DNA from 4 places in the Streptomyces sp. NPDC047971 genome. Region 2 is predicted to be linked to each of the others. Evidence: riboswitches for the same ligand, from Rfam matches in the RefSeq annotation. Region 2 holds a riboswitch; each other region holds the start of a gene.
The links. Region 2 has a riboswitch for cobalamin ahead of metE (5-methyltetrahydropteroyltriglutamate--homocysteine S-methyltransferase). Riboswitches for the same ligand answer to the same signal wherever they lie in the genome.

Region 1 (2,192 bases), on a different contig from region 2:
CCGAGACCACCCCGGAGATCCCCGCCGCCCTGACAGCCGCGCCCGGCTATCAGGTCCGCCGCCTCTACCAGGCGTACCTCGCGGTGTGGGCGCGGGAGGTGGACCCGGTGCTGACGGGGCCCCAGTTCGCGGTGCTGCAGACCGTGGAAGCCAATCCCGGCCGTGACCAGCGTTCCATGGCCGCCGCCGTCTCCCTGGACACCTCCACCATGGCCGATGTGGCCCGCAGACTGGAGAACCGCGGCCTGCTCGCCCGCCACACCGCGGCCTCCGACGGCCGTCGCAAGCTGCTGTACCTCACGGACGCCGGCCGCGAGACCCTGCGCGAGGCCAACGACCGGACCCGGTCGCTCGACAAGATCCTCCTGGAGTCCTTCGGCGAGGGGGAGCGCGCACCGCTCGTCGCCACGCTCCAGGCGCTCGCCGACCACTGGGAGGGGCTGGCGGAGGGCTCGTGACCCACGCCGGCGGGCGATGACGGTGTGATCGCGCCACGCCGCGGGGGAGGGGTGGACTTACTAGGACGTCCAACTATATGTTCGTGACAAGCCCGCGGTGCAGGGAAGCCGGTGTGAATCCGGCGCGGTCCCGCCACTGTGACCGGGGAGCGTGCTCTTCAGCAGGTCAGGCCACTGACGGAAACCATCCGTCGGGAAGGCCGGAGAGCGTGCGCTGATCCGGGAGCCAGGATACCGGCCGTGGGGTGTTCCGTGTTGTCCACGAGGATGGAGCAGACACGCATGGCACCGGTACGTGACCACGACCCTGGTGATCCGGCGGAGTACCCGAACCCCGAGGCCCTGTCCCCGCGTTCGTGACTCGACGAGGGCGCCCTCGCCCTCCCCTGTCTCGCGGAAGGACCCGCGTGCGCGCACCCCGATCGGTGCCGTCCTCGCGGCCCTGGCCGCGCCTTCCTCGGATCCGTACCTGACGAGAGCAGGCTTCGATGGTCCGCGAACTCACCCATTTCATCGGCGGAAAGCACACCCCCGGCACGTCCGGTCTCTTCGCCGACGTGTACGACCCCAACACCGGCGCCGTCCAGGCCAGGGTGCCCCTGGCCGGGCGCGCCGACACCGAGGCGGCGATCGCCGACGCGGAGGAGGCCCAGCGCGAATGGGGCCGGTGGAACCCGCAGCGACGCGCCCGCGTCCTGCTGCGGTTCCTCCAACTCGTCGAGGGCGAAAGGGAATCACTCGCCCGACTGCTCTCCGCCGAGCACGGAAAGACCGTCGCCGACGCCCACGGCGATCTGCAACGCGGCCTGGAGGTCGTGGAGTTCGCCGCCGGGATCCCGCACCTTCTCAAGGGCGAGTTCACCGACAACGCCGGCGCCGGCATCGACGTGCACTCGCTCCGCAGCCCGCTGGGCGTCGTCGCCGGGATCACCCCCTTCAACTTCCCGGCGATGATCCCGCTGTGGAAGGCAGCGCCGGCCCTGGCCTGCGGAAACGCGTTCATCCTCAAGCCCTCCGAGCGTGACCCCTCCGTACCGCTGCGGCTCGCCGAGCTGTTCCTGGAGGCCGGACTGCCGCCCGGTGTGCTGAACGTGGTCAACGGCGGCAAGGAGGCCGTCGACACCCTCCTCGAAGACCCCCGCGTCCAGGCCCTCGGCTTCGTCGGCTCCACCCCGATCGCGGCGCACATCTACGCCACCGCGGCCGCGAACGGCAAGCGCGCCCAGTGCTTCGGCGGTGCCAAGAACCACATGATCGTGATGCCGGACGCCGACCTCGACCAGGCCGCCGACGCGCTGATCGGCGCCGGCTACGGCTCCGCGGGAGAGCGCTGCATGGCGATCTCCGTCGCCGTTCCCGTCGGTGAGGAGACCGCCGACAAGCTGGTGGCGAAGCTGAAGGAGCGCATCGCCTCCCTGCGTATCGGCACCTCCGACGACCCGGACGCCGACTTCGGTCCCCTCGTCAGCCGGGACGCCCTGGACCGGGTCGATCGCTACGTCGGCATCGGCGTCGACGAGGGAGCGGAACTCGTCGTCGACGGGCGGGGGTTCACCCTTCCCGGGCACGAGAACGGCTTCTTCGCGGGAGCCTCGCTCTTCGACCGCGTCACCCCGGCCATGCGGATCTACCAGGAGGAGATCTTCGGCCCGGTGCTGTGCGTCGCACGGGCCGCCGACTACGAGGAGGCCCTGCGGCTGCCGAGTGAGCACCCGTACGGGAACGGCGTGGCCG
Region 2 (2,192 bases):
GCGCGCACGGCGGGATCGCGGGTGAGGGCGGACCCGGAGCGGGAGGCGAGGTCGGCGCGGTTGGCGGCCAGCTCGGCGGTGATCGCGTCGGTGCCCTCGGCGAGACCGCGCGCGAGGGTGGCGACCTCGGTGGTCTTCTGGCGGGCGAAGGCGAGCCAGCGGCGGATCCGCGGGTCGATGTCGTGCTCGGCCGTCGCGTCCAGCGGGACGTGCAGCAGGGAGCAGGACGCGGCGACATCGACCCGGTCGGCGAGGCCGAGCAGGGTGCCGAGGGTGGCCAGCGACCTCTGCAGGTCGTTGATCCAGATGTTGCGGCCGTCGACCACCCCGGCGACCAGCCGCTTGGCGCGCAGGCCGCCGACCGCGGCGAGATCCGTGAGGTTCGCCGCGGCGGAGCCGGTGAAGTCGAGGGCGAGGCCCTCCACCGGGGCGGCGGCGAGCACCTGGAGCGCGTCGCCGAGGCGGTCGAAGTAGGAGGCGACGAGCAGCTTGGGCCGGTCGGTGGCGGTTCCCAGATCCCGGTAGGCGCGGGCGGCGGCGTTCAACTCGGCCGGGGTGCGGTCCTGGACGAGCGCGGGCTCGTCCAGCTGCACCCACTCGGCACCGGCCGCGCGGAGATCGGCGAGCACCTCCGCGTACACCGGGAGCAGCCGGTCGAGCAGGGTCAGCGGCTCGAAGTCGGGGGCCACACCGGGGGCGGGCTTGGCGAGCAGCAGGTAGGTGAGGGGGCCGACGAGCACGGGCCGCGCGGCCAGGCCCAGCCCGAGGGCCTCCTTCAGCTCGGCCACCTGCTTGGCGGAGTCGGCGGCGAAGACGGTGTCGGGTCCGAGCTCGGGGACCAGGTGGTGGTAGTTGGTGTCGAACCACTTGGTCATCTCCAGCGGCGCCACGTCCCGGGTGCCGCGGGCCATCGCGAAGTACCCGTCGAGCGCGTCCGCCTCGACGGCGGCGCGGTGGCGTGCGGGGACGGCGCCGACCATGACACTGGTGTCCAGGACGTGGTCGTAGTACGAGAAGTCGCCGGTCGGCACCTCGTGGATGCCGGCGTCGGCCAACTGCCGCCAGTTCGCACGGCGGAGGCCGGCCGCCGTCCGACGGAGGTCGTCGGCGGTGACGCCGCCCTTCCAGTAGCCCTCGACGGCCTTCTTCAGGTCGCGGCTCCGCCCCTGGCGGGGGTAGCCGTACACGGTGGCTCGTGCTGCCGCGGCTGCGGGCTTCGCTGTCACGGTCTCTCCTTCGCGAGATGTGTCCGGAAACATCCCCGGAGACGGGACGCGGACGCGAAGGAACGACAGAACGCGCGGGCCACGCCGCGGGAGAACTCCGCACGTGCCGCTCGCCATGTCCTCCCCCTGGACTATGTCCGGGGGACTCCCAACCCGCCCACGAGGTCACCGGGATGTCCGCGCGCGGAATCGTCCGCGTGCGGGCAACGGGCAGGTCTTCGGACTCGCGAGCACGCCCACCGGATCGAACCGGCGGACACCTACTGGCCGTCGCTTCCCAGGACCTCGCGGTCCCAGTGCGTATGACGGCGGTCGTTCCCGCTCACCGCTGCGGGGCAGTCCCGGATTCCCACCGGGTTCCCTCTTACGACGCATCCCGCCTGGCGGACGGGGCGAACCAGCTGCCCCGCCAGACTAGGGGGCGCGACCGCTCAGCGGCGAGCGGAGTCCACCATCCGGATACGGAATCAGGACAACGCGGTGCCCGCGCGGAGCCCCGCGTCATGTCCTGGGCGTTCCGACGCGGAGCCGGTTGCCGTCCGGGTCCCGCAGCTCGATCTCGCGCGCCCAGGGAGCCTCCTCCACCCGCGCCCCGAACTCGGCGGCCACGGCGTCGACATCACGCACACGGAGGTAGACCAGGGTGTCGGGGCGGGCGTCGCCCCGGTGCTCCGACAGGAACAGGCGGACCTCGCCCCGGGCCACCTCCACGAACGCGGGAAACCCGGGCTCGAAGCGGTGGACCCACTGCTGGGTGAAATCGAGCCGCTCGTACCAGGCGACGGCCGCCGCCGCGTCGCTGACCCGGAGGACCGGGATGACTGCCTCGTCCATGCGACGCATCGTCGCAGACACCTCTGACATCCGCCCGGCACCCCGCACGGGGTGCCGGATCCGCGCGCTCCGCGCGGCGGAGCCGGACCGCGCCCGACGCCGAGCGCGGTCCGGCCGGGAGTCAGCGGCCGC
Region 3 (2,192 bases), on a different contig from region 2:
CCCAGTGCTCCTCGACCTCCTCGCGCAGCTCGGCCGGGAGCTGCGCGTACCAGCGCTTGTAGTCGGCCGCCGGGATGCGGACCGGGTTCTTCGCCAGCTGCTCCTCGGTCAGCCAGTCCTGGTCGTGCCCGCCGGCCTCGATCAGGGCGTAGATCAGCTCGTCGCCGTCGCCGGAGACCAGGCCCGGAATGTCCTCGACCGGACCGAAGTCGTATCCCTCCTCCCGCAGTCGGCGCAGCAGCGCGACGGCGGAGGCGGGGGTGTCCAGACCGACCGCGTTGCCGATCCGGGAGTGCTTGGTCGGGTACGCGGACAGGACCAGGGCGAGCTTCTTCTCGGCGTTCGGGATGTGGCGGAGCCGGGCGTGACGGACCGCGATCCCGGCGACGCGGGCGGCCCGTTCGGCGTCGGCGACGTACGCGGGCAAACCGTCCTCGTCGATCTCCTTGAACGAGAACGGAACGGTGATGAGCCGGCCGTCGAACTCGGGGACGGCGACCTGGCTCGCCGCGTCCAGCGGGGAGAGACCCTCGTCGTTCTCCTCCCAGGCCGCGCGCGAACCGGTCAGGCAGAGCGCCTGGAGGATCGGCACGTCGAGCGCGGCCAGCGCGCCCGCGTCCCATGCCTCCTCGTCGCCGCCGGCCTGCGCCTCGGCGGGCTTGGTGCCGCCCGCCGCGAGGACGGTGGTGACGACCGCGTCGGCGGTGCGGAGCCGGTCGAGCAGCTCCGGCTCGGGGGCCCGCAGCGAGGCCACGTACAGCGGGAGGGGCCGGGCGCCGGCGTCCTCGATCGCCCCGCACAGCGCGTCCACGAAGCCGGTGTTCCCGCTCATGTGGTGGGCGCGGTAATAGAGCACGGCGACGGTGGGGCCGGTGGACGTGCGCGCGGTGCGCTCCAGCGGGCCCCAGGTCGGGGCGGCCGCCGGGGACTCGAAGCCGTGACCGGTGAGCAGAACGGTGTCGGAGAGGAAGCGGGCCAGCTGCTCCAGGTTCGCGGGGCCGCCGTGCGCCAGGTAGGCGTGCGCCTCGGTGGCGACACCGACGGGGACGGTGGACGCCTCCATCAGCTGGGCGTCGGGGGCCTGTTCGCCGCTGAGGACGACCATCGGCTTCCCGGCGGCGCGCACCGCGTCGAGGCCGTCCTCCCAGGAACGGAGGCCGCCGAGGAGGCGGACGACGACGAGCTCGGCCTCGGCCAGGAGGCCGGTCAGGTCGGCGAGGGGGAGACGGGCGGGGTTGGCGAAGCGGTACTCCACCGGGCCGCCGGCCGCGCGGGCGCTGAGCAGGTCGGTGTCGGAGTGCGACAGCAGCAGGAGCATGGCGAGCGCAGGCCTTCCTCGGGGTTGTCCGCGCCCCGGGTGGTCGTATGGACGGCGGGAGTTCCTGACTCACCGGTCCCGGGGTCGTGCTCGCGCACGTCCGGGCCGGCTCACAGTGGCGGGACCGCGCCGGATTCTCACCGGGCTTCCTCCCCGGGGTCCTGGGACCCCATGCCGTCTGCATAGTAGATCGTGCGGTCGACGGGCCGGTGCGGGTGGCGGAGTCGGCCGGATCACACCGCGGGCGGGACCGTCGTCGCGACGCCGCGACGACGGGCGAGGACCGGACGGTGCGCGGGAGGCGCCCCGGGCGGCGGGACCGAGGCGCTCCGGGCGACGGTGGCCCGGCGGCCCGGCCGGATCGCGGCCGGTGGGGGGATCCTCATGGCCGGATCGCGGCCGGTGAGGGCTTCCTCGTGGCCGGATCACACCCGGTGGCCGCCCGGTGGCCCGTCGGTATGCTCGCCGCCATGCCGCCCACCCCGCCCCCGACGCCCGACCCGGGCGAACCTCGCATACGGGACCGTGGCGACGCGTGCCCCGGGGCGCTGCGCCTGCACTCCGCCGACGACGGCCGCCTCGCCCGACTCCGCCTGCCCGGAGGTTGTTTGACCCCTCGTCAGGTCGAGATCCTGGCCGGCGCGGCGGAGACCCTGGGCGACGGGCGACTCAGCATCACCTCCCGCGGCAACGCCGAGCTGCGCGGCCTCGCCGACGACTGCGGGGCGCGGCTCGCGGCGCTCCTCGCCGAGGCGGGCCTGCTGCCCTCCCCCACCCACGAACGCGTCCGCAACATCGTCGCCTCCCCGGCCTCGGGTCTCGACGGACTCGGCGCCGCCGACGTGCAGTTGTGGGCCCGCGAACTGGACGCCCA
Region 4 (2,192 bases), on a different contig from region 2:
TCGGCGAGATCGGCTACATCGGCCTCACCGCCTTCGTGATCAACGTGATCGTCACCGTCGTCCTGACCTTCGTCCTGAAGGCCGTCAAGGCCCCCGAGGGCGTCGACGAGACCTCTCCGTCGGACTACACGGCGGACGCGGGCGACGCGGGCGTCAAGGCGCTGCCCAAGGTCGGCGCCGGTCACTGACCTTCACGTACGGCGAAGGGCCCGGGGTCTCCGCGAGGGAATCCCGGGCCCTTCGCCGTGCCCCCGAGGCAGACTGCCCTCCATGGACTTCACCATCAGGGCGGTACGGCCCGAGGAGTACGAGGCCCTCGGCGACATCACCGCGCGCGCCTTCCTCGACGAGGGGCACCTCGACTTCGGCGAGGACGACCCCTATCTCCGCCTGCTGCGGGACGTGGCCCGACGGGACGCCGAGGCGGAGGTGCTGGTGGCGGTGGACCGCGCCGGCACGGTCCTCGGCGGCGTGACCTTCGCCGCCGGCGGCGGGGAGTGGGCGGACATCGCGGTCGAGGGAGAGGCCGAGTTCCGGATGCTCGCCGTGGCGAAGGACGCCCGGGGCCGGGGTGTCGGCGAGGCACTCGTACGGTTCTGTGTGGAGCGGGCCCGGGAGACCCCTGGATGCCGGCGGCTGGTGCTCTCCACCCAGTCCACCATGGCCTCCGCGCACCGGATCTACGAGCGGACGGGCTTCGTCCGGACCCCGGAACGGGACTGGAGGCCGCTGGCCGACATGGATCCCCTGTACACCTACAGCCTGGAGCTCTGAACCGCCAACGACACAACATGTGGGGGGTGCTTCGAGGAGCGCCCCCCACATGTATGCTCTTGCTCGTTGTCCTCGCAGGGGAATCCGGTGCAAATCCGGAACTGTCCCGCAACGGTGTGGTTTCTGTGTGCTTGCACGCCGACCGAGTCCGAAGACCTGCGGACAGCGCACCCGGTCCAGCCGTTCCGGGTGCCACAGATGTCCGGGCCTCGCGGAGTGGGCCGCGGCGCGGCGCTGCCCTGCGTACGGGCGCGCCCTCGCCCGCCTTCCCCCGCCGGCCCCGAGCCGAGCGAGGGAGAGCCCCCACGTGACCATCGCGCCCGCCGATCCGGCCGCAGCGATCGAGAGCGACGGACCCGGGACCGTACTCCTGCGGACCCTGACCGACCTCACCGCCGATCTCCCCGACACCGACCCCGGCAAGGTCGCCGCCGCCGCGCTGCGCGGCCGCAACGCCGGTTCGGACGAGGCCGAACTGCGCGAGCTGGCCACGGAGGCGGCCGCCGGTCTGATCGCCGAGGACCCGGCCTACTCCCGGCTCGCCGCCCGGCTCCTGACCATCACGATCGCCGACGAGGCGGCCGGGCAGGGCGCGTACTCCTTCTCCGCCTCGGTCGCCGTCGGGCACCACGAGGGCCTGATCGCCGACCGCACCGCGGAGTTCGTCCGGCTGCACGCCGAGCGGCTCGACGCGCTGATCGACGGGGACGCGGACGACCGCTTCGGCTACTTCGGTCTGCGCACCCTCTTCTCCCGCTACCTGCTGCGCCACCCGATCACCCGCAAGGTGATCGAGACCCCGCAGCACTTCATGCTGCGCGTCGCCTGCGGTCTGGCCGCGGACGACTCCACCCGCGCGCTGGACGAGGTCGCGGCGCTGTACGGGCTGATGAGCCGGCTCGACTACCTGCCCTCCTCCCCCACGCTCTTCAACTCCGGCACCCGCCACCCGCAGATGTCCTCCTGCTACCTGCTGGACTCCCCGCTCGACGAGCTGGACTCGATCTACGACCGCTACCACCAGGTCGCACGGCTGTCGAAGCACGCCGGCGGCATCGGCCTCTCGTACTCCCGCATCCGCGCCCGCGGTTCGCTGATCCGCGGCACCAACGGGCACTCCAACGGCATCGTGCCGTTCCTCAAGACGCTCGACGCCTCCGTCGCCGCCGTGAACCAGGGCGGCCGGCGCAAGGGCGCGGCCGCGGTCTACCTGGAGACCTGGCACGCGGACATCGAGGAGTTCCTGGAGCTGCGCGACAACACCGGTGAGGACGCCCGGCGTACGCACAACCTGAACCTCGCGCACTGGATCCCGGACGAGTTCATGCGCCGGGTCAACGCGGACGCCGACTGGTCGCTGTTCTCCCCGGCCGACGTGCCCGAGCTCGTCGACCTGTGGGGCGAGGAGTTCGACGCCG

Region 1: another riboswitch for cobalamin. It lies ahead of AB0D99_RS03435 (CoA-acylating methylmalonate-semialdehyde dehydrogenase); the one in region 2 lies ahead of metE (5-methyltetrahydropteroyltriglutamate--homocysteine S-methyltransferase).
Region 3: another riboswitch for cobalamin. It lies ahead of cobN (cobaltochelatase subunit CobN); the one in region 2 lies ahead of metE (5-methyltetrahydropteroyltriglutamate--homocysteine S-methyltransferase).
Region 4: another riboswitch for cobalamin. It lies ahead of AB0D99_RS28770 (ribonucleoside-diphosphate reductase subunit alpha); the one in region 2 lies ahead of metE (5-methyltetrahydropteroyltriglutamate--homocysteine S-methyltransferase).

What each region holds. Positions count from the first base shown of each region.
Region 1 is NZ_JBEZNW010000002.1:197,080-199,271, reverse strand. It holds gene AB0D99_RS03440 (MarR family winged helix-turn-helix transcriptional regulator) at 1-458, shown strand, start outside; cobalamin riboswitch at 537-716, shown strand; gene AB0D99_RS03435 (CoA-acylating methylmalonate-semialdehyde dehydrogenase) at 947-2,192, shown strand, end outside.
Region 2 is NZ_JBEZNW010000007.1:1,153-3,344, forward strand. It holds gene metE (5-methyltetrahydropteroyltriglutamate--homocysteine S-methyltransferase) at 1-1,226, opposite strand, end outside; cobalamin riboswitch at 1,439-1,593, opposite strand; gene AB0D99_RS09215 (glyoxalase superfamily protein) at 1,728-2,060, opposite strand; gene AB0D99_RS09220 (aldo/keto reductase) at 2,182-2,192, opposite strand, start outside.
Region 3 is NZ_JBEZNW010000010.1:158,286-160,477, reverse strand. It holds gene cobN (cobaltochelatase subunit CobN) at 1-1,318, opposite strand, end outside; cobalamin riboswitch at 1,354-1,512, opposite strand; gene AB0D99_RS13155 (cobalamin biosynthesis protein CobG) at 1,777-2,192, shown strand, end outside.
Region 4 is NZ_JBEZNW010000039.1:31,972-34,163, forward strand. It holds gene mctP (monocarboxylate uptake permease MctP) at 1-188, shown strand, start outside; gene AB0D99_RS28765 (N-acetyltransferase) at 271-774, shown strand; cobalamin riboswitch at 821-953, shown strand; gene AB0D99_RS28770 (ribonucleoside-diphosphate reductase subunit alpha) at 1,082-2,192, shown strand, end outside.